4 regions of the Streptomyces sp. SM18 genome follow, and region 1 is predicted to be linked to each of the others. Evidence: riboswitches for the same ligand, from Rfam matches in the RefSeq annotation. Region 1 holds a riboswitch; each other region holds the start of a gene.

What was found. Region 1 has a riboswitch for cyclic di-AMP ahead of B9S64_RS25025 (M23 family metallopeptidase). Riboswitches for the same ligand answer to the same signal wherever they lie in the genome.
Region 2: it holds a riboswitch for cyclic di-AMP, as region 1 does, so the genes downstream of both, B9S64_RS02100 (C40 family peptidase) here and B9S64_RS25025 (M23 family metallopeptidase) in region 1, are expected to answer to the same signal.
Region 3: it holds a riboswitch for cyclic di-AMP, as region 1 does, so the genes downstream of both, B9S64_RS17650 (M23 family metallopeptidase) here and B9S64_RS25025 (M23 family metallopeptidase) in region 1, are expected to answer to the same signal.
Region 4: it holds a riboswitch for cyclic di-AMP, as region 1 does, so the genes downstream of both, B9S64_RS12715 (transglycosylase family protein) here and B9S64_RS25025 (M23 family metallopeptidase) in region 1, are expected to answer to the same signal.

What each region holds. Positions count from the first base shown of each region.
Region 1 covers NZ_CP029342.1:5,536,354-5,543,691, reverse strand. Annotated here, with positions in the region: gene B9S64_RS25035 (HPr family phosphocarrier protein) at 85-366, shown strand; gene B9S64_RS25030 (GntR family transcriptional regulator) at 613-1,317, opposite strand; gene B9S64_RS25025 (M23 family metallopeptidase) at 1,555-2,427, opposite strand; cyclic di-AMP (ydaO/yuaA leader) riboswitch at 2,442-2,611, opposite strand; gene B9S64_RS25020 (pitrilysin family protein) at 2,803-4,185, opposite strand; gene B9S64_RS25015 (pitrilysin family protein) at 4,212-5,591, opposite strand; gene B9S64_RS25010 (DNA topoisomerase (ATP-hydrolyzing) subunit A) at 5,837-7,338, shown strand, end outside.
Region 2 covers NZ_CP029342.1:510,995-518,332, forward strand. Annotated here, with positions in the region: gene B9S64_RS02095 (hypothetical protein) at 1-294, shown strand, start outside; cyclic di-AMP (ydaO/yuaA leader) riboswitch at 664-830, shown strand; gene B9S64_RS02100 (C40 family peptidase) at 834-1,304, shown strand; partial or broken gene B9S64_RS34810 (LysE family translocator) at 1,353-1,466, opposite strand; gene B9S64_RS02110 (ATP-binding protein) at 1,498-1,935, opposite strand; gene B9S64_RS02115 (8-amino-7-oxononanoate synthase) at 2,184-3,332, opposite strand; gene bioB (biotin synthase BioB) at 3,476-4,690, shown strand; gene B9S64_RS02125 (adenosylmethionine--8-amino-7-oxononanoate transaminase) at 4,683-5,987, shown strand; gene bioD (dethiobiotin synthase) at 5,989-6,678, shown strand; gene B9S64_RS02135 (GNAT family N-acetyltransferase) at 6,861-7,280, shown strand.
Region 3 covers NZ_CP029342.1:3,909,871-3,917,208, forward strand. Annotated here, with positions in the region: tRNA gene B9S64_RS17635 (tRNA-Met) at 1-56, shown strand, start outside; gene B9S64_RS17640 (MerR family transcriptional regulator) at 263-1,009, shown strand; gene B9S64_RS17645 (PP2C family protein-serine/threonine phosphatase) at 1,052-2,275, shown strand; cyclic di-AMP (ydaO/yuaA leader) riboswitch at 2,536-2,689, shown strand; gene B9S64_RS17650 (M23 family metallopeptidase) at 2,701-3,744, shown strand; gene B9S64_RS17655 (aldo/keto reductase) at 4,030-4,974, shown strand; gene B9S64_RS17660 (PrsW family intramembrane metalloprotease) at 5,046-6,536, opposite strand; gene trmB (tRNA (guanosine(46)-N7)-methyltransferase TrmB) at 6,596-7,338, opposite strand, start outside.
Region 4 covers NZ_CP029342.1:2,888,500-2,895,837, reverse strand. Annotated here, with positions in the region: gene B9S64_RS12745 (hypothetical protein) at 1-185, shown strand, start outside; gene B9S64_RS12740 (serine/threonine-protein kinase) at 182-1,747, shown strand; gene B9S64_RS12735 (SurA N-terminal domain-containing protein) at 1,909-2,565, shown strand; gene B9S64_RS12730 (nucleoside triphosphate pyrophosphohydrolase) at 2,619-3,605, shown strand; gene B9S64_RS12725 (cytochrome P450) at 3,602-4,993, shown strand; gene B9S64_RS12720 (transglycosylase family protein) at 5,100-6,119, shown strand; cyclic di-AMP (ydaO/yuaA leader) riboswitch at 6,410-6,578, shown strand; gene B9S64_RS12715 (transglycosylase family protein) at 6,579-7,289, shown strand.

The sequences.
Region 1 (7,338 bases):
GCGCGCACCGCGGTGCGTACCGCATGAGAGACTGGTCTAGACAACCATGTGATCCAGACAATCATTGATGTGAAGGGCAGAACCATGGCTGAGCGCCGCGTCAACGTCGGTTGGGCCGAGGGCCTGCACGCCCGCCCCGCTTCCATCTTCGTCCGGGCCGCCACGGCTTCCGGCGTGCCGGTCACCATCGCCAAGGCGGACGGCAGCCCGGTGAACGCCGCCTCCATGTTGGCGGTGCTCGGCCTGGGCGCCCAGGGCGGCGAGGAGATCGTGCTCGCCTCCGAGGCGGACGACGCCGAGGCCGCGCTGGACCGGCTGGCGAAGCTGGTCGCCGAGGGGCTCGAGGAGCTCCCGGAGACGGTCTGATCCGGACTCCGGCACCGGAGTCCACTCCGCGGCGAGGCCGCGGCTCCCCCTCGGGAGCCGCGGCCTTTTCGTTGTCCTGACGACCGGAAACGCGTGCGCACCATGCGCCCGGCGAACGGGAACACCCCGCGCCGACGGAATTCGCGCAGGGAAAGGGGCCCTTCCCGGAAGCCATTCCTCCCGAAAGGTCTTTCGGAAATCCTCGCGGTAGCCTTCCCCGCGCTCTCTCTGTATACGGCGCCCTTGTTAATTCCGGACGCCCGCCGTGTTGACGGCATGTTGCGCATTCCTCACCCGCGCGGGGCCCGGCACCCGGCCGGGCCTTTCCGGCCCGCGCAGCCGGTGCGCGGCGACGGTCCGCTCGGTGTGCCGGGCGGCGAGGACCCTGGCGCGTTCCGCGTCGCCGCGCGCCACGGCGTCCACGAGGGCGCCGTGCTCGGCCCAGGATTCCGTGGGGCGGGCCGGCGGCTCGACCGCGTACATCCAGGCGCTCTTGTGCCGGAGCTGGGTGAGCAGTGCGATGAGCGCGGGGCTGCCGGAGGCCTGGGCCAGCGTGTCGTGGAACCAGCCGCCCAGCGACCGCAGGTCCTCGCCCTTCCCCCGCCGCGCCCGCTCCTGACCGAGCCTCACCAGGCCGCGCAGCACCTTGAGGTGGGCCTCGGTGCGGCGCTGCGCGGCACGGGCCGCGCCGAGCGGCTCCAGCAGCACGCGGAGCTCCAGCAGGTCCGCGGCCTCCTGCTCGGTCGGCTCGGCGACACAGGCACCGGCGTGCCGGCGGGTGACGACGAACCCCTCGGACTCCAGGGTGCGCAGGGCCTCGCGCACCGGGACGCGGGAGACCCCGTAGCGGCGCGCGAGCACCTCCTCGGTGAGGCGGCTGCCGCGCGGGAAGACACCGGAGACGATGTCGTGACGGATTGCCGTGCACACCGAATGCGCGGGAATGCGCATGTCCGAACCTCCGCCTTGATATCCGCTGAGCGCGACCGGCCGACGCCTGTTCCGCGACTCTATGGCAATCGGACCGAATTTCCGACGGCGGGACGGAATTCACACCTGGCTTCCGGCCGGTAAAACGTTTCGCGGTGGTCCGGCGCGCGCCCCGCCCGGCGGGGCCCGGCCCGTACGGCGAAGACCCCGGCGGGTGCCGGGGTCTTCGTCAGGAGCGGGGTGCCGTCCCGGAGCGGTTCAGAGCCGGACGCCGTGCGAGCGGAGGTAGGCGACGGGGTCCATGTCGGAGCCGTACCGCGGGGAGGTGCGGGCCTCGAAGTGCAGGTGCGGCCCGGTGGAGTTGCCGGTCGAGCCGGAGAGGCCGATCCGCTCCCCCGGGGTGACGCCCTGGCCGACCTGGACGTCGATCGAGGAGAGGTGGCCGTACTGGGTGTACGTGCCGTCCGTCATCCGGATCACGATGTTGTTGCCGTACGCCCCGCCCCACCCGGCCTCGACGACGGTGCCGGCGCCGACGGCGACGACGGTGCTGCCGGACGCGGCGCGGAAGTCCACGCCCGAGTGGCTGCCGGAGGACCAGAGCGAGCCGCCGGACTTGTAGCCGGTGGTGACATAGGAGCCGGCGACGGGGAGGCGGAAGGCGTTCAGCCGGGCGCGCTCGGCGGCACGGGCGGCGCGCGCCTCGGCCTGACGTGCCTCTTCGGCACGCGCCTTCGCCTCGGCCTTCGCCTTCGCCTTCACCTCGGCCGCGGCCTTCGCCTTCGCGGCCAGGTCCGCCTGGTGCCGCTGCGCACGGGCCTGGGCGTCGATCTGGACCGCGAGGCTGCTGCCGATGGCCGTGACCTGGCTCAGGCCGGTGGCCTCGGCCACCGGGGCGCCGGAGTCCGCGGCGAGGACCGAAGAGGCCTGGGTGTCGGCCGCCAGGACCGAGGACGCCTGGGTACCGGCCGCCAGGGCAGGAGAGTCCTGGGTACCGGCCGCGAGGGCCGGGGAGGCGGTGGCGCCGACGACGCCGGCGGTGGCCAGGGCGGCGATGCCGACGGCCTGGGCGCTCCTGCGGGACAGACGGCCCGGGGCGCGGTGCTTCCCGGTGGCACGGGTGAACGCCATGGAGGGGGCTGGTTCCTTTCCTTCCTTCTCGCCTACCGGGTTAGCTGACGGGTTCGGAGCAGGAAGGTCTCCTACGGGCACCCGCGGCTCACAGGAGACACGGGCATCCGATTCACCCCAGGGACATGGATGGGTCCCCGGCTCCCCAGGCTCGCGCCTGACGGGGACTCGGCGATGACTGCCCGGTGCCGCGGGCGCGGCATACGTCTGGCGGACAGCCGCACCGACGCTAGGGCGGACACCTTTCCGGCACCAAACGGACAAGCCGATGTGTCGCTCATCCCACAACCCATATACGTACATATGGCCCTGAAAAGGGCAAAAAGAAGACCCCGGCGGGCGACTGCCCACCGGGGTCCGTGCCGTCCTGGCGCGTCAGCCGCCGACGACCGACACCTCGCCGATGCCCAGCGCCCTGACCGGTTCCGCGATCCGGGCAGCGTCACCGACCAGGACCGTGACCAGACGGTCGACCGGGAAGGCGTTCACCACGGCGGCCGTGGCCTCGACCGTGCCGGTCTCGGCCAGGCGGGCGTACAGGTGGGCCTGGTAGTCGTCCGGGAGGTGCTGCTCCACCTGGTCGGCCAGGGTCGCCGCGACGGACGCCGCCGTCTCGAACTTCAGCGGGGCCACGCCCACCAGGTTCTGTACGGCGGTCTCGCGCTCCGCGTCGGTGAGCCCCTCGGCCGCCAGGGTGCGCAGGACCGTCCACAGGTCCTCCAGCGCCGGTCCGGTGGACTCGGTGTCCACGGAACCGCTGATGGCGAGCATCGCGGCACCCGTCGCCCCGGAGGCGGACCCGGGCGCCGTCGAGCGCAGCACCTGGCCGAAGGCCCGCACGCCGTAGGTGTAGCCCTTCTCCTCACGCAGCACGCGGTCCAGCCGGGAGGTGAGGGTGCCGCCCAGGCAGTAGGTGCCGAGCACCTGTGCGGGCCAGACGCTGTCATGGCGGTCGGCGCCGATCCGGCCGATCAGCAACTGCGTCTGCACGGCCCCGGGGCGGTCCACGACGACCACCCGGCCCGTGTCGTCGGCGGTGATCGGCGGCACGGGGCGGGCCGGGGCGGTGTTGCCCGACCAGTCACCGACGGTCTCGGCCAGCAGCGCGTCGAGGTCCACCCCGGTGAGGTCCCCGACGATCACCGCGGTGGCGGTGGACGGCCGGACGTGGGCGTCGTAGAACGCCCGTACGGCGGGGGCGTCGATCCGCCGTACCGTCTCCTCGGTGCCCTGGCGCGGCCGGGACATCCGCGCGGCGGCCGGGAAGAGCTCCTTGGAGAGCTGCTTCGCGGCGCGCCGGGCCGGGTTGGCCTGCTCGTGCGGGATCTCGTCGAGGCGGTTGCCCACCAGGCGTTCGATCTCGTCCTCGGCGAAGGCCGGGGCCCGCAGCGCCTCGGCGACGAGGCCGAGCGCCTTGGCCAGCCGGGAGACCGGGACCTCCAGCGAGACGCGCACCCCGGGGTGGTCGGCGTGCGCGTCCAGGGTGGCGCCGCAGCGTTCCAGCTCGGCGGCGAACTCCTCCGCGGAGCGCTTGTCGGTGCCCTCGGACAAGGCGCGGGCCATGATCGTGGCCACACCGTCCAGCCCCTCGGGCTCGGCGTCCAGCGGCGCCTGGAGGAAGATCTCCACGGCGACGACCTGCTGGCCGGGCCGGTGGCAGCGCAGCACGGTCAGGCCGTTGGACAGGGCTCCTCGCTCGGGCGCCGGGAACGCCCAGGGCCTGGCCTCGCCCGCGGTCGGCTGCGGGTGGTACTCCATCGTCACTCCCGTCACGGCGGCGTCGGTCACTTGTCCGCCCCCTCGTGCGCGTCGGTGCCGGCCGTCTGGGCCGCGTCGCCGGAATCCTCGGTCTCGTCGGCCGGTTCGACCGGCTCGTAGACCAGGACCGCCCGGTTGTCGGGACGCAGATGCGCCCGGGCGGCCTCCCGGACCTCGTCGGCGGTCACGTCGAGGACCCGCCCCACAGCGGTCAGGGCGAGCTGCGGGTCACCGAACAGGACGGCGTACCGGCAGAGTTCGTCGGCGCGGCCGGCGACCGTACCGAGCCGGTCCAGCCACTCGCGCTCCAACTGGGCCTGCGCCCGTTCCATTTCCTCCGGGGTGGGGCCCTCGGCGGCGAAGCGGGCCAGCTCCTCGTCGACGGCCGTCTCGATCCGGTCCACCTCGACTCCCCCGGACGTCTTGACGTCCAGCCATCCCAGCGAGGGCGCGCCGGCCAGCCTGAGCAGCCCGAAGCCCGCGGCCACCGCCGTACGGTCGCGGCGGACCAGACGGTTGTGCAGCCGGGACGACTCGCCGCCGCCGAGCACGGTCAGCGCCAGGTCGGCCGCGTCGCAGGCCCGGGTGCCGTCGTGCGGCAGCCGGTAGGCGGCCATCAGCGCGCGCGCCGGGACCTCCTCCTGGACGACCTCGCGCAACTGCTCGCCGATGATGTCCGGGAGCGTGCCGTCACGCGGCGGCTGCTTGCCGTCGTGGGACGGGATGGAGCCGAAGTACTTCTCGATCCAGGCCAGCGTCTCCCCCGGGTCGATGTCGCCGACGACCGAGAGCACCGCGTTGTTGGGCGCGTAGTACGTCCGGAAGAACGCGCGGGCGTCCTCCAGGGTCGCGGCGTCCAGGTCGGCCATCGAGCCGATCGGCGTGTGGTGGTACGGGTGGCCCTCCGGGTAGGCCAGGGCCGTGAGCTTCTCGAACGCGGTGCCGTAGGGGACGTTGTCGTACCGCTGGCGGCGCTCGTTCTTCACGACGTCGCGCTGGTTCTCCATGGACTCCTCGTCGAGCGCGGCGAGCAGCGAGCCCATCCGGTCGGCTTCGAGCCACAGGGCCAGCTCCAGCTGGTGTGTGGGCATCGTCTCGAAGTAGTTGGTGCGTTCGAAGCTGGTGGTGCCGTTGAGCGATCCGCCGGCGCCCTGCACCAGCTCGAAGTGCCCGTTCCCCTTGACCTGGCCGGAGCCCTGGAACATCAGGTGCTCGAAAAGGTGAGCCAGACCGGTGCGGCCCTTGACCTCGTGGCGGGAGCCGACGTCGTACCAGAGGCAGACCGCCGCGACCGGGGTCAGATGGTCCTCCGAGAGCACCACGCGCAGGCCGTTGGCCAGGCGGTGTTCGGTCGCCGTCAAACCGCCGGAACCGGCCTGGGTTGTGGCCGTGTGACCCATGGGCATGTACGTCCCTTCGATCGGTACAGGATTTCCTGCCGGACCTGCCACTGTAAGCAAGCGCACGGGCGCCTGGCGAAGTTCCCGCCGGGTGAATGTCGTCCCGCACGCCCCCGCGCGCGGGCTCCCGGAAGGAGTGCGCGGGGCGCTTCGGACGGGTCGAGGTCGGCGTTGTCAGTCGGGCGGTCCACAATGGTCCGCGTCAGAACCTGAGGTTGCCCGACAGAATCTGTGAAGGAGTCGCAGCCGCGATGGCCCGCCGCAGCACGAAAACCCCGCCGCCGGACGACTTCGAGGAGAAGATCCTCGACATCGACGTCGTCGACGAAATGCAGGGCTCCTTCCTCGAGTACGCGTACTCGGTGATCTACGCCAGGGCGCTGCCCGACGCCCGCGACGGCATGAAGCCCGTGCACCGTCGCATCGTGTCCCAGATGAACGAGATGGGGCTGCGCCCGGACCGCGGCTATGTGAAGTGCGCCCGGGTCGTCGGCGAAGTGATGGGCAAGTTGCACCCGCACGGTGACGCGTCGATCTACGACGCGCTGGTGCGCATGGCGCAGCCGTTCTCGATGCGGCTGCCCCTCGTCGACGGACACGGCAACTTCGGCTCGCTCGGCAACGACGACCCGCCCGCCGCCATGCGGTACACCGAGTGCCGGATGGCCGACGCCACCTCGCTGATGACGGAGTCCATCGACGAGGACACCGTCGACTACCAGTCGAACTACGACGGCCAGGAGCGCGAACCGGTCGTCCTGCCCGCCGCCTACCCGAACCTCCTGGTCAACGGGGCGTCCGGGATCGCCGTCGGCATGGCTACCAACATGCCCCCGCACAACCTCGGCGAGGTGATCGCCGCGGCCCGCCACCTCATCCGGCACCCCGGCGCCGACCTGGACGCGCTCATGCGGTTCGTGCCGGGTCCGGACCTGCCGACCGGCGGCAGGATCGTGGGGCTCGGCGGCGTCAGGGACGCGTACGCCTCCGGCCGCGGCACCTTCAAGATCCGTGCCACGGTCGCCATAGAGAGCGTCACGGCCCGCCGCAAGGGCCTCGTCGTGACCGAACTCCCCTTCGCCGTCGGGCCGGAGAAGGTGGTCTCGAAGATCAAGGACCTCGTCGGTTCGAAGAAGCTCCAGGGCATCGCCGACGTCAAGGACCTTACCGACCGCGCGCACGGTCTGCGGCTGGTGATCGAGGTCAAGAACGGCTTCGTGCCGGAGGCGGTCCTGGAGCAGCTCTACAAGCTGACGCCGATGGAGGAGTCCTTCGGCATCAACAACGTGGCGCTGGTGGACGGCCAGCCGCTCACGCTCGGCCTCAAGGAGCTGCTGGAGGTCTATCTCGACCACCGCTTCGAGGTGGTGCGCCGGCGCAGCGAGTTCCGCAGGACCAAGCGCCGCGACCGGCTGCACCTGGTCGAGGGCCTGCTCGTCGCCCTGCTGGACATCGACGAGGTCATCCGGCTCATCCGGGACAGCGACAACTCCGGGCAGGCGAAGGAGCGCCTGATGGAGCGCTTCTCGCTGAGCGAGGTCCAGACGCAGTACATCCTGGACACCCCGCTGCGCAGGCTCACCCGGTTCGACCGGATCGAGCTGGAGAGCGAGCGGGACAAGCTGAACGACGAGATCGCCGCGCTGACCGCGATCCTGGAGTCGGACGCGGAGCTGCGCAAGCTCGTGTCGTCCGAACTGGCGGCGGTGGCGAAGAAGTTCGGCACCGACCGGCGCACGGTGCTGCTGGAGTC
Region 2 (7,338 bases), 5.0 Mb from region 1:
CTTCCACCGCTCCCCGCGCTGACCCGCGCGGAAGCCGAGTTCGTCGACTGCTATCTGGAAGTCCTCGACCAGGTCGGCCGGATCAACCCGGCCCGCGGCGGCGACACCTACAGCGCGCTGCGGGCCGCCCAGGCGCTGGCCTCCCGGGCCACCGCGCTGCGCGACGCGCTGGCCCTGATGCATGACCGGGGCGAGAGCCGGCTCCACGCGGGCACGCTGGACCGCACCTTGCGGCTGCTGGACGGGGAGCGGCGCGCCGGCCGGATCGCGCTTCCTCCGGCGGACGGGAGTTGACCGGCGCCCCGGCCGACTCCCGTATCCCGTGGGCCTTTCGGCACGGCTTCACGACACGCCCGACCACCGGTGCGGATTTCCTCGCTCGTTCGGCGTAGGTGGCCCCCCGCACGAGCGACGGCTCAACTTGCGCGGTGCGCGCGGACGCTCAGCGCGATCCGTTGTTCCGTCGCTGGTGCGGGGCTGGTCGGCGCGCGACGCGAAGGGGCCATGAGCGCCCCGGCCACCTGAACGGATCAGTCGTGACCACTCTCACATCACACCCTTTCAGCTCGGAATTCCGATGATCGGTGCGTAAAGATCCGAGGGACGACAAGCCCCCGCCGCCGCGGCGGGGCGGTCCGGGCGGACGCCGAGTCCTGCCGCCGCCCGGACGACTGGTCGACACGAGTGGATCGGCAGGAGTGGAGGACCCGAGCACAGCGGGCCGACCGGATTCCGGTCAGCCCTTGGGGTGAAGCCGCCGTGTGCGGCCGGGCAACTTCGCCAGCCCGAACCCGACAGGTCATCCTTCACAGGCGGCTGACGAAGGGTTGCGCATGCCTGCGCAGGTTCATGTCCCGTCTCTGTTCGCCCGGGTCGGTACGGCCTCGGTCCTCACCGTCGCCGTCGGCACCACCATGCTGGCCCCCGGCATGGTGAACGACGCCGAGGCCGCGACCCACTCGACGAAGGCGCTCAAGATCGCCGCGTCGAAGAAGGGGGCGCCCTACCGATGGGGCGCCACGGGCCCCCGCCAGTTCGACTGCTCCGGCCTCACGCTCTACGCGTTCAAGAAGGCGGGGAGAAAACTCCCCCGCACGGCCCAGCAGCAGTACAACACGACACGTCACCTCACCAGGTCACAGCGGCAACGCGGTGACCTGGTCTTCTTTCATTCCGGTCGCAACGTCTACCACGTCGGCATCTACGCGGGCAGCGGCAAGATCTGGCACGCTCCCAAGACCGGGGCCCTGGTCCGCCTGGAGAAGATCTGGGCGAACGACGTCTGGTACGGGCGGGTCCGCTAGCGCGCCGGCGGATCGGACGGGGCACCCGTCCCGGGGCATCCGTCCGGCTCAGTGCGGCTGGGCCCCGCCCACCAGGGCGAGCCCCGGCGCGGTGAGCGCCACGCCGCTGCCGCCCTCGATGGCGCGGGCGGTACGCGGCGGGCGCGGCCACCGGCCGAGGCGGGGGCCACCCCGGCAGTGGTGGCCGCGTACCTCAGGCGGGGGCGGAGGCGGCGCCGGGCCAGGGCACGGTGATCGCCACGGTCTTGCCACCCTCCGGGACCGGGCGGACCGTGAACCGGCCGCCGCACTCGTCGGCGAGCGCACGGACGATGACCAGGCCCCGGCCGTTGTCTTGCCGGGTCGCCCCTGACAGCCTCCGGGGGTGCCGGGGGTGGCTGTCCGTCACCCCCAGGTAGAGCTCGGCGTCCCGGTCCAGGCGCAGGTCCACCGTGAAGGTGGGTGACTGCCCGGAGGTGTGCTGGACGGCGTTGGTGGTCAGTTCGGAGACGATCAGGCGGATGGCGTCGGCGATGTCGGTGGAGCCGTGCAACCCCCATCCGGCCAGCACGCGTGCCACGTATCCGCGGGCCTCGGCGACCGAGAGCGGGTCGCTGGGCAGGGTGACGGTTGCTTTCTGATGGTCTGCCATGGCGACACCGTCCTCTTCCGCCCCGGCCGACCCACGATCGGCCGGGCCCGTGCTTGTACGTCAGCGTGCCACCGATCCCGGGTGCGGGCAGGACGATCCGCCAAGATGTGCGGTCCTTGTCGCCCGATACGGTGAACCGCGGCCCTAAGCCGGAGAGTGGTGCCCTCCGGCCGGGCGTGCGCCGGCCGGTCCGGGCGGTGCCTCGGCTCCGCGCCCGGTAGTGACACGGCGGGGCCGGGTGGCGCAGGTCAGGAGGCCGTCCTCGGCGCGGTGTCCACCACCGTGGCCACGGCCGCCACGATCTGGCGCTCGGTCAGGTCCGCGCGGGCCGTCAGCCGCAGCCGGGAGATCCCGTCCGGCACCGACGGCGGCCGGAAGCAGCCCACGGCCAGGCCCGCGGCGCGGCAGTCGGCGGCCCAGCGCACCGCCTCGGGCGCGGACGGCGCGCGGACGGAGACGACGGCCGCGTCGGGCCGCACGGCCGTGAGTCCCGCCCCCGTCAGCCGTTCGTACAGTTCGGAGGCGACCTTCCGCGCCCGGCCCGCGCGTTCGGGTTCGTTCCGCAGCAGCCGCAGCGCTCCGAGGGCCGCTCCCGCGGCGGCGGGAGCGAGCCCGGTGTCGAAGATGAAGGTACGGGCGGTGTTGACCAGGTGGTCGATGACGCGGGCGGGGCCGAGGACCGCGCCGCCCTGGCTGCCGAGGGACTTGGAGAGGGTGAGCGTGGCGACGACGTCGTCCGCGCCGGCGAGCCCGGCGGCGGCGAGCGCGCCGCGTCCGCCCTCCCCCAGGACGCCCAGTCCGTGCGCGTCGTCGGCCAGGAGGGCCGCCCCGGACTCCCGGCAGGCCTCGGCGAGCGCGGTGAGGGGCGCGGCGTCACCGTCCACCGAGAAGACCGAGTCGGTGACCACCACGGCGCGTCCCCGGTGGCCGTCGAGCGCCTTCCGTACCGCGTCCGGGTCCGCGTGCGGCACGACGGCGGTGGTGGCGCGGGAGAGACGGCAACCGTCCACGACGGAGGCGTGGTTGACCGCGTCGGAGACGATCAGGGAGTCCGCCCCGGTGAGGGCGGTCAGCGCGGCGAGGTTGGCGGCGTAACCGGAGGAGAAGACCAGCGCGGCCTCGAATCCGCAGAACCGCGCGAGTGCGTCCTCCAGGTCGGCGTGCAGGGTGGTGGAGCCGGTCACCAGCCGCGAACCGGTGGATCCCGCTCCCCAGTGCCGTGCCGCCTCGGCGGCCGCCTCGGTGACCTGTGCGTGACGGCTCAGGCCGAGGTAGTCGTTGCTCGCGAGGTCGAGGAGTTCCGGCGCGGCGGTCCTGGGGCGCAGGCTTCTGACGAGTCCGGCACCGGCGCGGCGGCGGGCCTCGTCGTCGGTCCAGTCGAACGGGGAGACGGGCATGGCTGGGTCCCTTTTGTAGGCAGCGCACAGACCCTAGCCGGGGGCGGAGCAGGTCAGGGTGTGGCAATACACACAGCATCGGCCGCCTCTCCTGTCCGGTTCCTCCTTGGCCGGAGACGGTGCCGTAGGCCAGGATCGGGCCCATGGACCTGCTGAACACGCTGGTGGACAAGGGGCTGCGGCGCGAACTGCCGACCCGTGACGAGGCGCTCGCCGTGCTGGCGACCTCCGACGACGAACTGCTCGACGTGGTGGCCGCGGCCGGAAGGGTGCGCCGCCAGTGGTTCGGGCGGCGCGTGAAACTCAACTACCTGGTGAACCTGAAATCGGGGCTCTGTCCCGAGGACTGCTCGTACTGCTCGCAACGGCTGGGTTCCAAGGCCGAGATCCTCAAGTACACCTGGCTGAAGCCGGACGAGGCGTCGAAGGCCGCCGCCGCCGGGGTGGCCGGTGGCGCGAAGCGGGTGTGCCTGGTGGCCAGCGGCCGGGGGCCCACGGATCGTGACGTGGACCGGGTGTCGAAGACCATCGAGGCGATCAAGGGACAGCACGAGGACGTCGAGGTGTGCGCCTGCCTCGGCCTGCTCTCCGAGGGCCAGGCCGACCGGCTGAGGTCGGCGGGCGCCGACGCGTACAACCACAACCTGAACACCTCCGAGGCGACGTACGGGGACATCACGACCACTCACACGTACGCCGACCGGGTGGACACCGTGCGGCAGGCCCAGGCCGCCGGTCTGTCGGCGTGCTCGGGTCTGATCGCCGGCATGGGCGAGAGCGACGCCGATCTCGTGGACGTGGTGTTCTCGCTGCGTGACCTGGACCCCGACTCGGTTCCGGTGAACTTCCTGATCCCGATGGAGGGAACGCCGCTCGCGAAGGACTGGCACCTGACCCCGCAGCGGTGCCTGCGGATCCTCGCCATGGTCCGCTTCGTCTGCCCGGACGCCGAGGTGCGGCTCGCCGGCGGGCGCGAGGTCCATCTGCGTTCCCTTCAGCCGCTGGCCCTGCACCTGGTCAACTCCATCTTCCTGGGCGACTACCTGACCAGTGAGGGCCAGGCCGGTCAGACGGACCTGGACATGATCGCGGACGCCGGTTTCGAGGTGGAGGGGTCGGACACGACGACGCTGCCCGAGCACCGGGTCCCGTCGCCGGACGGCGGCTGCGGTGGACACGGCGGAGGCTGCGCGCCGTGCGGTGACTCGCCGGGGACGGCCGACGCCACCCCGTCCGAGGCCGCCGCCGTCACCCCGCCGCGCTCCGGTGCGGGGGCCGCCCAGGCCTCGGCGGCGCGTACGGACCTGGTGGCGGTCCGCCGTCGCGGTGCCGGCACGGACGTCGCGCCCAATGCCTGATCCGCTCTCCCCCGCCGAACTCCGCTCCCTGGACCGGGCACACGTCTGGCACCCCTACGGCCCGATGCCGGGCAGGCAGGAGCCGCTGGTCGTGGAGTCCGCCTCCGGCGTACGGCTGCGTCTGGCCGAACCCGCCCACGGCCGAAGGGAGTTGGTGGACGGGATGTCGTCCTGGTGGTCGGCGGTGCACGGGTACAACCACCCGGTTCTCAACGAGGCGGCCCGCGGCCAGCTGGACCGGATGAGCCATGTGATGTTCGGCGGGCTCACCCATGAGCCCGCGGTACGGCTGGCCACCCGCCTGGTGGAGATCACCCCGGAGCCGCTGCGGCACGTCTTCCTCGCCGACTCCGGCTCGGTCGCCGTCGAGGTCGCGGTGAAGATGTGCCTCCAGTACTGGCGTTCGGCCGGAAGACCCGGCAAGCACCGGCTGCTGACCTGGCGCGGCGGCTACCACGGGGACACCTGGCAGCCCATGTCGGTGTGCGACCCCGAGGGCGGCATGCACGAGCTGTGGTCGGAAGCGCTGCCCCGGCAGGTCTTCGCGGACGCCCCGCCGGACGGTTTCGACGCGGAACCGGACGAGGCCTACGCCGCGCACCTGCACACCCTGATCGCGGACCACGCGCACGAGTTGGCGGCGGTGATCGTGGAGCCGGTGGTGCAGGGGGCGGGCGGGATGCGCTTCCACTCGCCGGCGTACCTGCGGGTGCTCCGCGAGGCGTGCGACGCGCACGACGTCCTGCTCGTGTTCGACGAGATCGCCACCGGATTCGGCCGTACGGGAAAGCTGTTCGCGGCCGGGCACGCGGGGGTGTCCCCCGACGTCATGTGTGTCGGCAAGGCGCTGACCGGCGGATATCTGACGATGGCGGCGACACTGTGCACCTCCGCGGTGGCGGAGGGCATCTCCAGCGGGGAGGTGCCGGTGCTCGCGCACGGGCCCACCTTCATGGGCAATCCGCTCGCCTCGGCGGTGGCCTGCGCGTCGGTGGACCTGCTGCTGGGCGGGGGCTGGGAGGCGGAGGTGGCGCGGATCGGCGCCGGACTGGCGCGCGGTCTCGCCGAGGCCTCCGGTCTGCCCGGCGTACGGGACGTCCGGGTGCTGGGCGCGATCGGCGTCGTGCAGCTCGATCACGAGGTGGACATGGCCACCGCCACCCGGGCCGCGGTCCGCGAGGGCGTGTGGCTGCGGCCGTTCCGCGATCTGGTGTACACGATGCCGCCCTATGTGACCGACGACGACGACGTGGCACGGATCTGCCGGGCCGTGTGCGCGGCCGCGGAGAGGGGCTGAGATGACGGTGCTGGTGGTGTCCGGTACGGGCACCGAGATCGGCAAGACCGTCGTGACGGCGGCCGTGGCGGCGGCTTCCCAGGACCGCCGTGTGGCGGTCCTGAAGCCCGCCCAGACGGGGCTCGCCCCAGGGGAGCCGGGTGACGCCGCCGAGGTCGCGCGGCTGGCGGGTGCCCATGTCACGGCGGTGGAGCTGGCCCGCTTCCCGGAGCCGCTGGCCCCGGAGACGGCGGCACGGCGGGCGGGTCTGCCGCCCGTCCGCCCCTACGAGATCGCCGAGGCGGCGCAGAAGCTGGCGACGGAACACGATCTGGTGCTGGTCGAGGGCGCGGGTGGGCTGCTCGTCCGGTACGACGGCGAGGGCTCCACCCTGGCGGACGCCGCCCGGCTGCTGGCCGCGCCGGTCCTGGTCGTGGCGCCCGCGGGCCTGGGTACCCTCAACGCGACCGCGCTGACGGCGGAGGCGCTGCGGACCCGTGGCCTGGAGTGCCCGGGTGTGGTGGTGGGCAGCATGCCCGCCGACGCGGACCTGGCCTCGCGGTGCAACCTCGACGACCTGCCGGTCGCTGCCGGGGCCCCGCTCCTGGGGGTCCTGCCCGCCGGGGCCGGCTCGCTCGGGCCGGCCGACTTCCGGGCCCGTGCGGCGAGTTGGCTGGCACCCGAGCTCGGCGGGTACCGGCGCCCCGGCTGACCGACGGCGGGGGGCGTCGGGGCGGGGGGCGTCGGCGTCGGGCATCGTGGGGCGTACCTCGCGGGCACGGATCGCGTCGGGCGTACGTCGGGGCGCGCGTCGTGGGCTGTGCGTCGTGGGCTGTGCGTCCGCGATGCGGAATCCCCTCGCCCGGAGCACCGGCACCGTGTTCGACTCGGCCGATGAGTGAACTCCACATCAGGCGGGCCGTCCCGGCCGACATCGACGCCGTCCTCCGTTTCTGGACGGTGGCGGCGGAGGGGACCAGCGTCACCGACGACCACGCCGGGGTGGCCCGGCTCCTCGCCAGGGATCCGGAAGCCCTACTGCTGGCGGAGCACGACGGTTCCCTGGCCGGTACCGTGATCGCCGGATACGACGGGTGGCGCTGCTCCCTCTACCGGCTGGCCGTGCACCCCGAGCGGCGCCGGCAGGGCATCGCCACCGCCCTGCTGGAAGCGGCGGGACAGCGGTTCCGCGCGCTGGGCGGCCGGCGCGCCGACGCCATGGTGCTGGAGGCCAACGAGCGGGCGCGGCACGCGTGGAAGGCGGGCGGCTACCACCGTCAGGACCAGTGGCGCCGCTGGGTCAAGCCGCTGTGAACCGCGTCGTGCCGCTCCACCGGCTCGCCGGCGCGTCCACTGTCCCCCTGCCGGGGGC
Region 3 (7,338 bases), 1.6 Mb from region 1:
GGTAGCTCGCTGGGCTCATAACCCAGAGGTCGCAGGTTCAAATCCTGTCCCCGCTACTGAAGACGGTGGCCCGGATCCTTCCAAGGATCCGGGCCACCGTCGTATGCCCCCGTATGCCGCTTGTCCGGCCTCGTCCAGGCCTTCCCACCGGGCCCCACCGCGAGTGCACCGCCGTCCCCGGCCGGTCCTCCGCCGGTCCTCCTCCCGCCCGCCGCCGGAACGCCTTGACCTTGACGCGACGTAAAGATCTAGCGTCTCCGGCATGGAGTGGTCCATCCAGGAAATCGCCCGCCGCGCGGGCACCACGAGCCGCACGCTCCGGCACTACGGCGACATCGGGCTTCTGGCGCCCAGCCGGACCGGTGCCAACGGCTACCGCTACTACGACCAGGCCGCCCTCGTCCGGTTGCAGCGGATTCTGCTGCTGCGGGAGCTGGGCCTCTCGCTGTCCGCCGTCAAGGACGTACTGGAGGGCCAGCGGGACACCTCCGCGGCCCTGCGGGCGCACCTGGGCCTGCTGGAGCGGGAGCGGGAGCGGATCGGGCGGCAGATCGCCTCGGTACGGACCACCCTTCACCGGACCGAGAAGGGGCAGGAACTCATGGCCGAGGACATGTTCGACGGCTTCGATCACACCGTCTACGAGGAGGAGGTCACCGATCGCTGGGGGCGGGAGGCCTACGAGAAGGGCGACCGGTGGTGGCGCGGGCTGGGACCGGAGGAGCGTACGGCCTTCCTGGCCGAGCACGACACCCTCGCCCGGGACTACGGGCAGGCACGGGCCGGTGGTCTGGAGGCCGGCGGCGACGTGGTGCAGGACATCGCGCGACGGCACTGCGCGTGGCTCTCGACGACCGCGCCGGCCACCCGTTCGTACGTGATCGGGCTCGGCGCCATGTATGTCGCCGATCCACGCTTCGCGAAGAACTACGATCGGTACGGGGACGGCACCGCCGCCCTCATACGGGATGCACTGACGATCTACGCGCGGCACCGGCTCTCCGACTGACCTCCGGAGGGCGGCGCCCCGGCGCGCTCCCCCTTCCGGCCCATGCCGAGCCGCCGCGCGCGGCGCGGCTCCGGGCGGTGCGGGCGGGGCGCGGTACCGTCCGCAGCCGTGGGCGGACCGGGCAGGAGTACACAGGTGGGGAAGCGGGACGGACAGCGCGGCGGGCTCATGGAGGGCTCCCGGACGCGGCGGTTCGTGTGGGCGCTGCCCGCCCTGATGATCGTGGCCGGCGCGGCGGTCGACCTGACGACCTCGCCCAACTTCTCCGCCATCCCGCTCTTCGCCGCGGCGCCGCTGATCGCCGCTCCCTTCTTCTCGCTGGCCAGCACCGTCCGTACGGCGGGGGCCGCCTTCCTCGTCGTCCTGGCCATCCGGGCCGCGCACGGCACGCTCGGCCACGTCGTGCCGCTCACCGAACTGCTCACCCTGGTCACCGTCTCCGCGCTCGCCCTCGTCATCAACAGCGTCGTGCGGCACAGCAACGAGCAGTTGGCCTCGGCCCGGGTCATCGCGGAGACGGCGATGCGGGCGGTGCTGCCCACACCGGACGACCGGATCGGCGGCCTGATGGTCGCGGCCCGCTACGAGGCGGCGCAGGCCGACGAGTTCGTCGGCGGCGACCTCTTCGCCATCGTGGACACACCGCACGGGGTGCGGCTGGTCGTCGGGGACGTGCGGGGCAAGGGGCTGGAGGCCGTGGGGGCGGTGGCCGTGGTGATCGGGGCCTTCCGGGAGGCGGCCGAGCAGGAGTCCTCCCTGGAAGGGGTGGCGCAGCGGCTGGAACGGGCGCTGGCCCGTGAGGGGGTGCGGCGGGGCGGACTGGACTCCGTGGAGGGGTTCGTCACCGCCGTCCTCGCCGAGATCCCGGTCGGGTCGGACGTCCTGCGGATCGTCAACCGGGGGCACCCCGAGCCGATCCTGCTGCACGGCGGGGGAGAGCTCCAGGTGCTGGCACCGGCTGTGCCCGCGCTGCCGATCGGCATGGGCCTGGACATGTGGCCGGACCGGTCCGACGAGTGGCCGATGCCCGCCGGGGCGACGCTGCTCGTCTACACGGACGGCCTGTCGGAGGCGCGGAACGCGCGCGGTGTCTTCTACGACCCGGCGGGACGGCTGCGCGGCCGGACCTTCCCGGGGCCCGAGGAGTTGCTCTCCGCGCTGACCGACGACGTCCGGCTGCACACCGGGGGCCGGACGACGGACGACATGGCGCTGCTCGCCGTCGGACGGCCCGACACGGGCCGACAGGGCCCGCGGAGACCGTGAGCGTCGCGGGGCGGGACGGCGGATGAGCGGTCGCGACCGTCCGTGATCACGAGAACCCGCTCCGCATAACATTTGACGAACCGTCAGAAACTGACGACCGGGCACGAGGCGCTCCAGGCGCCCGCTTGACCCCGATTCCTGCTGATAAGTCCCGCCCGAAGTCGTGAACGATCAGTGGGAACGGCTTGGAATCGGACCCCGGTGTCTATTAACGTTCGATAACGCAGCGCGGTCGTCCCAGTCGTCGCAAGAGGCGGCACCGTGCGCGAGCGCCGAATTCCGCAAGGGAACCGGGGAACCACCTACATGGGGTGAATCGGACACCTGTGTCTCGTGAGAGACGTCAGGGGTCCGTAGGAGACCTTCCTGCTCCGAACCCGTCAGCTAACCCGGTAGGCGAGAAGGAAGGAAAGGAGTGCGCCCACGTGGCGTCGAATCAGCCTGCCCCCGAGACCTCGTCCCCCTTCAGGCCCGCGGCCTTCGGTGACGAGAACACGACGCGGGGAGAATGGAATCCCACCGAGGATTCCCTCCGGCCCGTTCGCGGCAGGCATCGCGTGGCCAAGCAGCGCGGTCTCGCCCGTAGCTCCACCGTCCTCGGTGTCGGCGTCATCGCGGCCGTCGGCGCGGGAGGCATGGCCACCGCGCAGGGCAAGCCGCCGGTCTCCATCTCCCTTCCCGATTCCGTCAAGGACAATCTTCCCGATCCCTCATCCCTTCCCGGTGTGGGCGCGTTCATGTCCGGCGGTTCCGACGCGGACGACACGACAGCCGTCACCGCGTCCGCCCCGCTGACCAGCGCCGGCATCACCGCCACGGAGGCCGAGCAGGGCGCCACCGACGCCGGTGAGGCGCTGCGCGCCCGCATCCTCCAGCAGGCCGAGCAGCAGCAGTCCGGTGCCGAGGCCGAGGCCAGGGCCGCGGAGGAGTCGGCGGCGGCCGAACAGGCCGCGAAGGAAGCCGCGAAGCAGCAGAGTGCGGCCGAGGCCAAGGCCGCGGCGGAGAAGAAGGCGGCGGAGGAAGCGGCGAAGGCGAAGGCGGAGGCCGAGCGCCTCGCCAAGCTGGCCGCCAGCTACTCCCTCCCCACCTCCTCGTACACGATCACCTCGACCTTCGGCCAGGCCGGATCGCTGTGGTCCTCCGGCCAGCACACCGGGCTCGACTTCGCCGCTCCCACCGGTACCCCGGTCAAGGCCGTGCACGGCGGGACGGTCAAGTCGGCCGGCTGGTCCGGTTCGTACGGCTACCGCACGGTGCTGGAGCTCGACGACGGCACCGAGATCTGGTACTGCCACCAGTCCTCGATGGACGTGACGGCGGGCCAGCGGGTCAACACCGGCGACACCATCGGCCGGGTCGGCGCCACGGGCAACGTGACGGGCCCTCACCTCCACCTGGAGGTCCACACCGCGGACGGCTCCGGCATCGACCCGATGAGCTGGCTCCGCAGCAAGGGCCTGACGGTCTGAGCCCCGACGCCGGTCCACCGGCGCGCGCCGCCCAGCCGCGACGGTGGACCGGCGTGCCGCGCCGTGCCGCGGCGGTCCAGCGGCGTACCCCGGGCACCCCTCCGGTGCTTCTGAAACCCCGGCAGCCCTGACGCTCACCCCCCGACGCCAGGGCTGCCGGTCCGCGCCGTCTCCGGTCCGGCCTTCCTGACACGGACGTCTGACACGGAAGGTCCGGCACAGACGTCTGACACGATCGGCGGTACGAGCGGAATAGTGACTTCCGCCGCCCTGTTGACCTCCGGCATGACGTCCTATCGCGCACTCGGCGCTTCGAGCCTCCAGGTCTTCCCGCTCGCCCTCGGCGGCAACGTCTTCGGCTGGACCGCCGACGAGGCCGCCTCCTTCGCCGTCCTCGACGCGTACACCGCGGCCGGCGGCAACTTCGTCGACACCGCCGACTCGTACTCCTCCTGGATCCCGGGCAACGAGGGCGGCGAGTCGGAGACCCTCATCGGCGCGTGGCTGAAGTCGCGCGGCCGCCGCGACGACGTGGTCGTCGCCACCAAGGTCGGGGGCCACCCCGCGTACAAGGGGCTCTCGCCCGACAACGTCAAGAAGGCGGCCGAGGCGTCGCTGCGGCGGCTCGGCACCGACCACATCGATCTCTACTACACGCACTTCGACGACGAGAGCGTCCCGGTCGAGGACATCGTCACCGCCCTCGACGAGCTGGTGAAGGCGGGACACGTCCGGGAGATCGCCGCTTCCAACATCAGCCCCGAGCGGCTGAAGGCCTCCCTGGACTTCTCCGAGCGCGAGGGCCTGGCCCGCTACGTGGCGCTCCAGCCGCACTACAACCTCGTCTCCCGCGACACCTACGAGGGCGCGCTGCTGGACACCGCGGCCGACGCCGGGCTCGCCGCCGTCCCGTACTTCGCCCTCGCCTCCGGCTTCCTGACCGGAAAGTACCGTCCGGGCACCGAGGTGGAGAGCGCGCGGGCGGGCAGCGCCGCCGCCCACCTGGAGACGGAGCGCGGGCGCGCGGTCCTCGCGGCGCTCGACGCGGTGGCGCGGGAGCAGGAGGCCGAGATCGCCACCGTCGCACTGGCCTGGCTCGCCGCCCGCCCCACGGTCGTCGCCCCGATCGCCTCCGCCCGCACGGTCGGGCAGCTGCCCGCGCTGCTGGCGGTCGCGAACCTGCGGCTGACGGACGACCAGATGACCCGGCTGACCGAGGCCTCCGCCTGAGACAGCCGGCCCGGAACGGGCCCGCGTCATCAACGCGGGCCCGCCCCGGCACCCGCCACGCGGTACGGCCCTCAGCCGGGCCGTGTACCGGTGGCGTCCGGGGCCGGGCCGTCCGGGTGCAGATACGGGTTGTGGCCGCCGTAGTGCCGGTGCGGCGCGGGGACGGGCCCGCCGGGCCGCACCGGCGCGGTGTGGCCGTACGGGAACTGCCGGGGCAGGTGCGGGGGTACGGGCGGTGGCGCCGGCGGTCCGGGGCGGCGGATCCGGCCCGTCACCTGGGCCGCGTACGTCAGGGCGGGGCCCGCGACGTCCCGGCGCTGCCACAGGTGGTGCAGCAACTCCCGTTCCCGCGCGGCGAAGTCCCCTTCCGCCCCGCCGTGGCGGGCCCGGCGGCGCAACACGGCCAGCGAGGTCGCGAACGACTCGTACTCGGCGACGGCACGTGCCGCCCAGGCGCCCCGGGCCGGGTCAGGGTGGCCGTTCCAGCGCCGGGCCACGTCACGGGCGGCGCTCCGGGCCCGCATGGACGCCAGGGCGAGCGGTTCCGCCGGAGTCAGCCAGCCGGCCGCCGCGTACACCGGGAGTTCGGCGGCGAGCGTACGCAGCTCGCGCTGCCGGGACCAGATCGCCAGCCAGGTCACCAGGACGAAGCACGGCACCATGAACGCCCCGTACACCGCGTAGAAGCCGAGGCCGCCGAGCGCCGACGCGCCGTTCCACGCGGCGTGCATGCCCATGGCGAGGACCAGGCCGAGCAGCGGGAGCAGGACCCGGCGCACCCGGTGGCGCCGCCCGCCGAGCGCGGCGAGACCGAAACCGATGCCGGTGAGCACCGTGAACAGCGGGTGGGCGAACGGGGACATCACGGCACGGACGAAGAACGTCCCGGCGGTCGCCGACGCGAGGCCCGTCGTCCCCAACTGCTGGTCCTCGCCGAAGGCGTTGCCCAGGTAGAGGATGTTCTCGGTGAAGGCGAAGCCGGTGGCGGTGAACCCGGCGACCACGACGCCGTGGACCAGGGAGCCGAACTCCCTCCCCCGGAACAGGAAGATCAGCAGGACGGCGGCGGCCTTCGCGCTCTCCTCGACGACCGGGGCGATCACCGTGGCCCCCAGAGTGTCGGCGCTCGCCGCGTCGGCGGTGGCCGTGGCTATCCAGCGGGTCGCGAAGGTGTTGGCGACGATCGCCACCAGCGCGGCGGCGCACGCGCCCCAGGCGAACGCGAACAGCAGGTTCCGCCAGGGGCCCGGATCGACCCGGTCGAGCCAGCGGAACGCCGCCATCAGCAGCGGCACCGGCAGCACGGCCAGGCCCAGCCCCACCAGGAAGCCCTCGGTGCCGGTCTGTTCGCGCACCAGGGCCAGGATCACCAGACCGCAGAGCGCGAGCGCGGTGACGACCGCGCCGGCCCGGAACGCCTTGCTGCGCCAGACCATGCCGAGGCCGCGGGGCCGGTAACGCCAGTGGCCCTGCCCGGGGACGGCGCCCAGGAACTCGTCGAGCCGCTGCTCCCCGAGGACCGGGACGGCCGGCTGCTGGTGTTGCGCGGACGCCTCGTACACCCGACGACCCTAGCGAGAGGGACCGACAACGGGCCACGGCGCGACGGCGGGAGCGGCGGTCAGTGGCCGGTCGGCGACGGTCCCGGTCCGTCCTCGACGCGGGTGAACAGCACGTCGTGGACGACATGCCCCTTGTCCAGTCCCTGCCCCTCGAAGCGGGTCAGCGGCCGGAACGCGGGACGCGGCGCGAAGCCGCCGTCCGGGCGGGTGTTCTCGAAGAGGGGGTGCGCGGTGAGGACGTCCAGCATCTGTTCCGCGTAGGGCTCCCAGTCCGTGGCGCAGTGGACCGTCGCGCCGGGCTTCAGCCGCCGCGCCACCAGGTCGAGGAACTCGGGCTGGATCAGCCGTCGCTTGTGGTGCCGGGTCTTGGGCCACGGGTCGGGGAAGTACACCCGGAGCCCGTCCAGCGCCGCGGGCTCCAGCATCTCGCGGAGCAGGATGATCGCGTCGCCGTTGGCCACCCGGACGTTGGTCACGCCCGCGCGCTCCGCGAGGGCGAGGAGGTTGCCCTGACCGGGGGTGTGCACGTCGACGGCGAGGATGCCGGTGGACGGGTCGTCGGCCGCCATCCGCGCGGTGGCCTCACCCATGCCGAAGCCGATCTCCAGGACCACCGGGAGACCGTCGAAGAGTGTGGGGAGGTCGAGGACGCGGCGGCCGTCGATGTCCAGGCCCCAGACGGGCCAGAGCCGCTGGAGGGCCTCCTCCTGCCCGGTGGTCACCCGGCTGCGGCGCGGCTGGAAGCTGCGGATGCGGCGCTCGTGGTGCGAGCCCGCCGGGTCGGCGGCCGGTCCGCCCGGGA
Region 4 (7,338 bases), 2.6 Mb from region 1:
GGTACCCGCCCGGCCCGGCCTCCGCGCCGCACCACACGCCCGCGCCGCACCACTCGCCCGCGCCCCGGCCCACGCCCACCGGTCCGCCGGTTCCGCAGCCCGCCACCTCGCAACGCCTGGACGAGGTGCGGGCCGAGCTGGACGAGCTGAGCGACTACCTCCGCAAGGAGGGCGGTGACCGGTGAACGGGCGGGTCATCGCCGAGCGGTACGAGCTGGCGACCCTCCTCGGCCAGGGCGGCATGGGACAGGTCTGGACGGCGTACGACCGGCGGCTCGACCGGCGGGTCGCGGTGAAGCTCCTGCGCCCCGACCGGGTCGCGGGCCCCACCGGCGGTGACGCCGCCGAGGAGCTGCGCCGCAGGTTCGTCCGGGAGTGCCGGGTCACCGCCCAGGTGGACCACCCGGGCCTGGTCACCGTGCACGACGCGGGCGGTGACGGCGACGACCTGTACCTCGTCATGCAGTACGTCGAGGGCGCCGACCTCGCCGACCACCTCGCCGAACACCTCCCCTACCCGTGGCCCTGGGCCGTCGCGATCGCCGCCCAGCTCTGCGCCGTGCTCTCCGCCGTGCACGCGGTGCCGATCGTCCACCGCGACCTGAAGCCGCGCAACGCCATGGTCCGGCCGGACGGCACGGTCACCGTGCTCGACCTGGGGGTCGCCTCCGTCCTGGACTCCGACACCACCCGGCTCACCCACACCGGCTCACCGATCGGCTCCCCGGCCTACATGGCCCCGGAGCAGGCGATGGGCGGCGCGGTCGGCCCGTACACCGACCTGTACGCGCTCGGGGTGCTCCTGCACGAACTGCTCAGCGGTGACGTGCCGTTCGCCGGGTCCACCGCGCTCGGCGTCCTCCACCGCCACCTCTACGAACCGCCGATCCCGGTCCGCCACCTCAGGCCGGAGGTCCCCGAGGCGCTCGAAGCCCTCGTGCTGCGGCTGCTCGCCAAGGATCCCCAGCACCGCCCGGCCTCCGCCCAGGAGGTGTACGAGGCGCTGCGCCCGCTGCTGCCCGCCCAGGGGGATCCGGCCGGGCCGCTCGACCCGACCCGCCCCTTCCTGCGCCCGCAGGCGCCCTGGCCGGACCGGGCGAGCACGCCCCACCCCGGCCCGCCGGTGCCCGCGCCGCGCGCCGACGAGAGCCGGCAGACGTCCACGCCGCCCGCCAAGCCCGACGTCGCGAAGGCGGTCGACGAGGTCAAGCGGCTCCTGAGCGAGGGCCGGATCACCCAGGCCGTGGACATCCTGGGCGGCATCCTGCCGGCGGCCGCCGCCGAGCACGGTGAGCGCTCCCCGGTGGTGCGGATCCTGCGCAAGCAGTACGCCGCGACGCTGATGGACGACGGCCAGTACCGCCGGGCGCTGCCCGAGCTGCGCCGCCTCGCCGACGACCGCGGCGCCGAGGCCGGACCGGCCGACACCCAGACCCTGCGCTTCCGCTACGACGCCGCGCAGTGCCTTGAGCAACTGGGCGAGGCGGCCGCCGCCCTCGCCGAGTACCGGGCGGTCCTCCCCTTCTACGAGAACGCCTACGCCGCACCGGCGAACGACCCCCAGCGCGCCTTCGACATCCGCCACCGCATCGGCCACCTGCTGCTCGCGGTCGGGGACCACGCGGCGGGCCGCGCCCAGTTGCAGGCCCTGCTGTACGACACGGAGCGGGCCTACGGGCCGCACCACCCGCTGCCGGTGGAACTGCGCAGGCAGCTCAGCCACCAACAGGTCGTCCGGGGCGGGTGACCCGGGTCCCGGGGTGCCCGGTACCGGGTGTCCGGGGCCCCGCATCCCCAACTCCTCCCGAATCGTTGGTCGAATCGGTGGCCCCAGCCACCTCCACTGCCTAACATCGATCAACGCAAGGCCTTGTGCACCGATGCACAATCTCTTTCCGGGAGGCTCCTTTGCACCGCCGCCGTCGTACCGCGCTCGCCGTCACCGCCGTATCGCTCGTCGCGGCGCCGCTCCTGACCGCGTGCGGTGGGGAGGCGCATCCAGGGGCCGCGGCCGTGGTCGGCGGTGAGCGGATCGAGGTCTCGACCGTCCAGGCGCAGACGGCGGACGTGCGGAGCGCCCAGCGGGACTCCGAGCACTCCGAGGAGCTGGTGAAGAAGTCCGGGCAGCTCACCCGGGCCAAGCTGCACGGCCTGATCTTCGGGCAGGTCCTGGACCGGGCCGCGAAGGACGCCGGGGTGAGCGTCAGCCGCAAGGAGATCCAGCAGGTCCGTACGGCCGCCACCGCGCAGTCCGGCGGTGACGAGGGGCTGCGGACCGTGATGCTGGAGCAGCGCTGGGTCGCCCCCGGCCAGATCGAGGAGGACCTGCGCAAGGAGGTCCAGCTGCCCAAGCTGGCCCAGGCGCTCGGCGCGGACCTCCAGAGCCCCGAGGGCCAGCAGGTCGTCGGGGACGCGCTCACCAAGGCGTCGAAGGCCCTGCACATCGACGTCAACCCGCGCTACGGCACCTGGGACGACGCGAAGGTGCAGCTCAGCACCTACCAGGCGCCGTGGATCAGCCAGGTCACCGCGGTGCGGCCCGAGGAGGCCGAGGCGGGCGCCTGAGCCCGGTCCGGGACGCGCGGCGGCGACGGGGCCGGTCGCGGTAGGTTCGGTGGGTGAACGCTGAAGATCCCGGCCGCGTCGTCCTGCTCACCGCCAGCCACCGGGTCGCGCCCGGCCTGCTGTCCTGGCCCGCCTGGCAGACGCTGCACGCCGCCGACCGGGTGCTGTGCGCCGAGCGGGACCATCCGCAGCTGCCGTACCTGCGGGAGGCGGGCGTCGCGGTCGAGCACACCGCGCCGACGGCCGAGGAGCTGGTGGACGACTGCGCGGGCGGCCGGACGGTCGTGGTGCTGGTCGGCGGCGAGGGCAACAGGCCGCTCACCGACGGACTGTCCCGGCTCGGCGGGTCCGGCCGGGTGCGGATGCCCGATCTGGAGCTGCTGCCCGGTTCGTACGACCTGCCGGGCGCCCGGTTCCTGGACCTGGTCCAGGTCATGGACCGGGTCCGCACGGAATGCCCGTGGACCTCGGGCAAGACACACCGGGGTCTCGCGAAGTACGCCATCGAGGAGGCGTACGAGCTGGTCGAGGCCATCGAGGCCGGGGACCGCGAGGAACTGCGGGAAGAGCTCGGGGACGTCCTGCTCCAGGTGGTCTTCCACGCCCGGATCGCCGAGGAGGACCCGGACGAGCCCTTCGCCGTGGACGACGTCGCGGCCACCATCGTGGACAAGCTGATCCGCCGCCACCCCCACGTCTTCGGCGACGAGACCGCCGCGACCCCGGAGGACGTCCACGCGCACTGGCTGCGCACCAAGGCCGTCGAGAAGCGGCGTGATTCGGCCACCGACGGGGTGCCACTGGGACAGCCGGCGCTGGCCCTGGCGGCGAAGCTCGGCGGCCGGGCCCGGCAGGCCGGGGTGGACGTACCGCTCCCGGCCGGTGACTCCCTCGGCCACCGGCTGCTCGCCCTGGCCGTACGGGCGGAGGCGGACGGCACCGACCCGGAGGCCGCGCTGCGCGCCGCCGCCCGCGCCTACCGGAACGCGATCCGGGCGGCGGAGGGCCTCGACACCGCTCCGGATACCGTCGAGGGGTGAACGACAGCCCCGCCCACCCCTCAGCCGGGGGCGACTGCCCCGCCCGTGCCGCAGCCGACGCCGGCCCCGCCCCGGACGGAACCGGAGGGAGCACTTCCGGCCACCGCGCCGCTGAGACGGACCCCGGAGCCGCCCCCGCGCTCTTCACCTGGGAGTTCGCCACCGATCCGTACCCCGCGTACGCCTGGCTCCGTGCGCACAGCCCCGTGCACCGCACCACGCTGCCCAGCGGGGTCGAGGCCTGGCTGGTGACCCGGTACGAGGACGCCCGGCAGGCGCTCGCCGACGCCAGGCTCTCCAAGGACCCGGCGCACCACGCCGGTCCGTCCGACGCCAAGGGGAAGACGGGCATCCCGGGGGAGCGCAAGGCGGAGCTGACGACCCATCTGCTGAACATCGACCCGCCCGACCACACCCGGCTGCGCCGGCTCGTGTCGAAGGCGTTCACCCCGCGCCGGGTCGCCGCGTTCGCGCCCCGCGTGCAGGAGTTGACGGACCGTCTCATCGACGGCTTCGCCGACCGGGGGGAGGCCGACCTCATCCACGACTTCGCGTTCCCGCTCCCCATCTACGCCATCTGCGACCTGCTCGGGGTGCCGGAGGAGGACCAGGACGACTTCCGGGACTGGGCCGGGATGATGATCCGGCACGGCGGCGGCCCGCACGGCGGGGTGGCCCGGTCGGTGAAGAAGATGCGCGGCTACCTCGCCGAACTCATCCACCGCAAACGGGAGAACCCGGGCGACGACCTGATCTCCGACCTGATCCGGGCGAGCGACCACGGCGAGCACCTCACCGAGAACGAGGCCGCCGCGATGGCCTTCATCCTCCTGTTCGCCGGATTCGAGACCACCGTCAACCTCATCGGCAACGGCGTGTACGCCCTGCTGTGCCACCCGGAGCAGCGCGAGAGGCTCCAGCGTTCCCTCGCGGCCGGTGAGAGCGGACTGCTGGCCACCGGGATCGAGGAGTTGCTGCGCTACGACGGTCCGGTGGAGCTCGCGACCTGGCGCTACGCGACCGTGCCCCTGACGCTGGGCGGGGAGGAGATCGGCGCCGGGGACCCCGTCCTGGTGGTCCTCGCGGCAGCCGACCGCGACCCGGAACGGTTCCCGGACCCGGACCGTCTGGACCTTGCGCGGAGTGACAATCAGCACCTCGGGTACGGGCACGGCATCCACTACTGCCTGGGCGCGCCGCTGGCCCGGCTGGAGGGGCAGACCGCCTTGGCTACACTGCTGGGGCGCCTTCCTGACCTGCGCCTGGCCGTGGAACCGGGTGAATTGCGCCGGCGCGGCGGGCTCATCATGCGGGGACTGCGGACCCTTCCCGTGGAGTTCGGTCCCGGACGGGCGCCCGCCGAAGGTGACACTCCGTCAACTCTGTGACTTTCGCGTGATCTCCGCTGCATCGACTTGTGACACACGTTCGAGTCCCGCTAGGTTCACCGTTCGACCCACTCGACATCTGTCAGTCACACGGAAGGCAATGCCCATGGGCTCCGCGAACGGCAGACACCGCCGGCCTCGTCAGGCACCCGCCATCGTCGTCACCGCCGGTGTGACGGGATCGGCCATCGCCATCCCGCTGCTCGGCGCGACGGGTGCGCACGCCGCAGACGCCTCGACCTGGGACCGGGTCGCCGAGTGCGAGAGCGGGGGCATGTGGAGCGCCGACCTCGGCAACGGCTCCTACGGTGGCCTCCAGTTCTCGCAGGACACCTGGAAGGCCTACGGCGGTACGGCGTACGCGGACCGTGCCGACCTCGCCAGCCGGTCGCAGCAGATCGCCGTCGCCGAGAAGGTGCTGGACGCCAAGGGCCCCCAGGCCTGGCCCAGCTGCGCGGTGATATCCGGGCTCGCGGTGGACGGGGTGCTGCCGGGCGTCGACCCGGGCGGCGACCCGGCGGCCGACGAGACGGCCACGCCCTCGCCGGAGGCCACCGAGGGCGCGTCCGACGAGGCGTCGGACGACGCCGCGGGCAAGACGACGAAGAAGCCGGCCGACGACGCCACGGGCTCCCCGGACGCCGGTTCCCCGAGCGCCGGTGCGGACACCCCGGGCCGGAGCGGCGCGACCCCGGGCACGGACGGGACGTCCTCCTCGCCCTCCGCCACCCCCTCGTCGGAGACCTCGCGGACGCCCGGCGCCTCGCAGGGCGCCGAGGGCGGGAAGCACCGGGGAGCCCCCGCGCCCGAGGAGAGCGCGGGCACGACCGGGCCGGACGGGCGCGAGTCCGGCAGGCACGCCTCCCGGGGCGACTCCACCGTGCGCGAGGGCGCCCCGGCGGACGCGGACGGCACGTACACCGTCCAGGAGGGCGACAACCTCTGGTCGATCGCCGAGGAGCGGGAGTTGCCCGGCGGCTGGCCCGCGCTCTACGAGGCCAACAAGGCCGAGGTGGGCGCCGACCCGGACCTGATCCTCCCCGGCCTGAACCTCGACCTGACGCAGCCGTCCGGCACGGCGGCGGGCGCCGCGTCGTCCGGGGCGGCGGCCGTCACCGGCGAGTGATCAAAAGCGGGAAAACACCCCGAAATCAAGGGTAGTTCAGAGGCCTATGTCCACTTATGCGTAAGTGAGACATGGGTCTCTTTGCTGTGACCGGCGGGTCCCGGCCCTCCGGTTCGCCCGCATCGGCTCCGACCTGCGGAAACGATCCACCCCGCCGCACCGGTAAGCGCTGATTGTTCGTTATGTCCATCTTTGAATGTCGGGGTTGGGTGTGTTTACGGTCTAAGCCGCTCGCACCGCGGGCCCCTTCGACCGTCACGCCGAATCCTGCCGTCGGCCGAAGGGCACAGACGCGTAAAGCGCCGTAGGCAGGAGCGGGGGACCCAGGTAAGTGCCGGACCAGGCCGTCCATGGACGGGCGGGGCCGGCTCGGGGTGAAGCCGCTCGCGAGTGCGAGTGGCCGGGCGACTCACAGCCCGAACCCGACAGCTCACCTCGTAGGCGTCGGTGAGGAGAACCATGCTGCTTTCGAGCAAGGGCAAGCACCGCCGTCCCTCCAAGGCCGTCCGGGTCGCCACCCTGGCCGGTGTCGCCGGTGCCGCCGTCGTCGTCCCGCTGATGGGCGCGTCCAACGCCTCCGCCGCGTCCGTCGCCACCTGGGACGCCGTCGCGCAGTGCGAGTCCGGTGGCAACTGGTCCATCAACACCGGCAACGGCTACTACGGTGGCCTCCAGTTCTCGCAGTCCAGCTGGGCGGCCGCCGGCGGCACGCAGTACGCGGCCCGCGCCGACCTGGCCACCAAGGAACAGCAGATAGCCACCGCCGAGAAGCTGCTCGCGCTCCAGGGGCCGGGTGCCTGGGCCTGCGCCGGTGCCGGCGGCCTGAGCAACGACGGTGTGGACCCGGGCGTGGACACCGGCTCCGCCTCCGCCTCCACCACCGGCAAGAACGGCGACTCCGCCCCGGCGGCCCAGCCGGAGCGCAAGGCCGAGCAGCCCACCACCCGCAGCGAGAAGCGCACGGCCCCCACCGGGACCGTCACCACCCCGACCGGCCAGAAGGTCGAGAAGGGCGACGGCGAGTACAAGGTCGAGGCCGGCGACACCCTCAGCAAGATCGCCGAGGCCGAGCACGTCAAGGGCGGCTGGCAGAAGCTGTTCGAGCTGAACGACGACATCGTCAAGGACGCCGACCTGATCTTCCCGGGTCAGCAGCTCCACCTGAAGTAGTCCTGGGACCCTCCTCCCCCCAAGGGCGTGTTTCGAAAGTCCCGCCTGG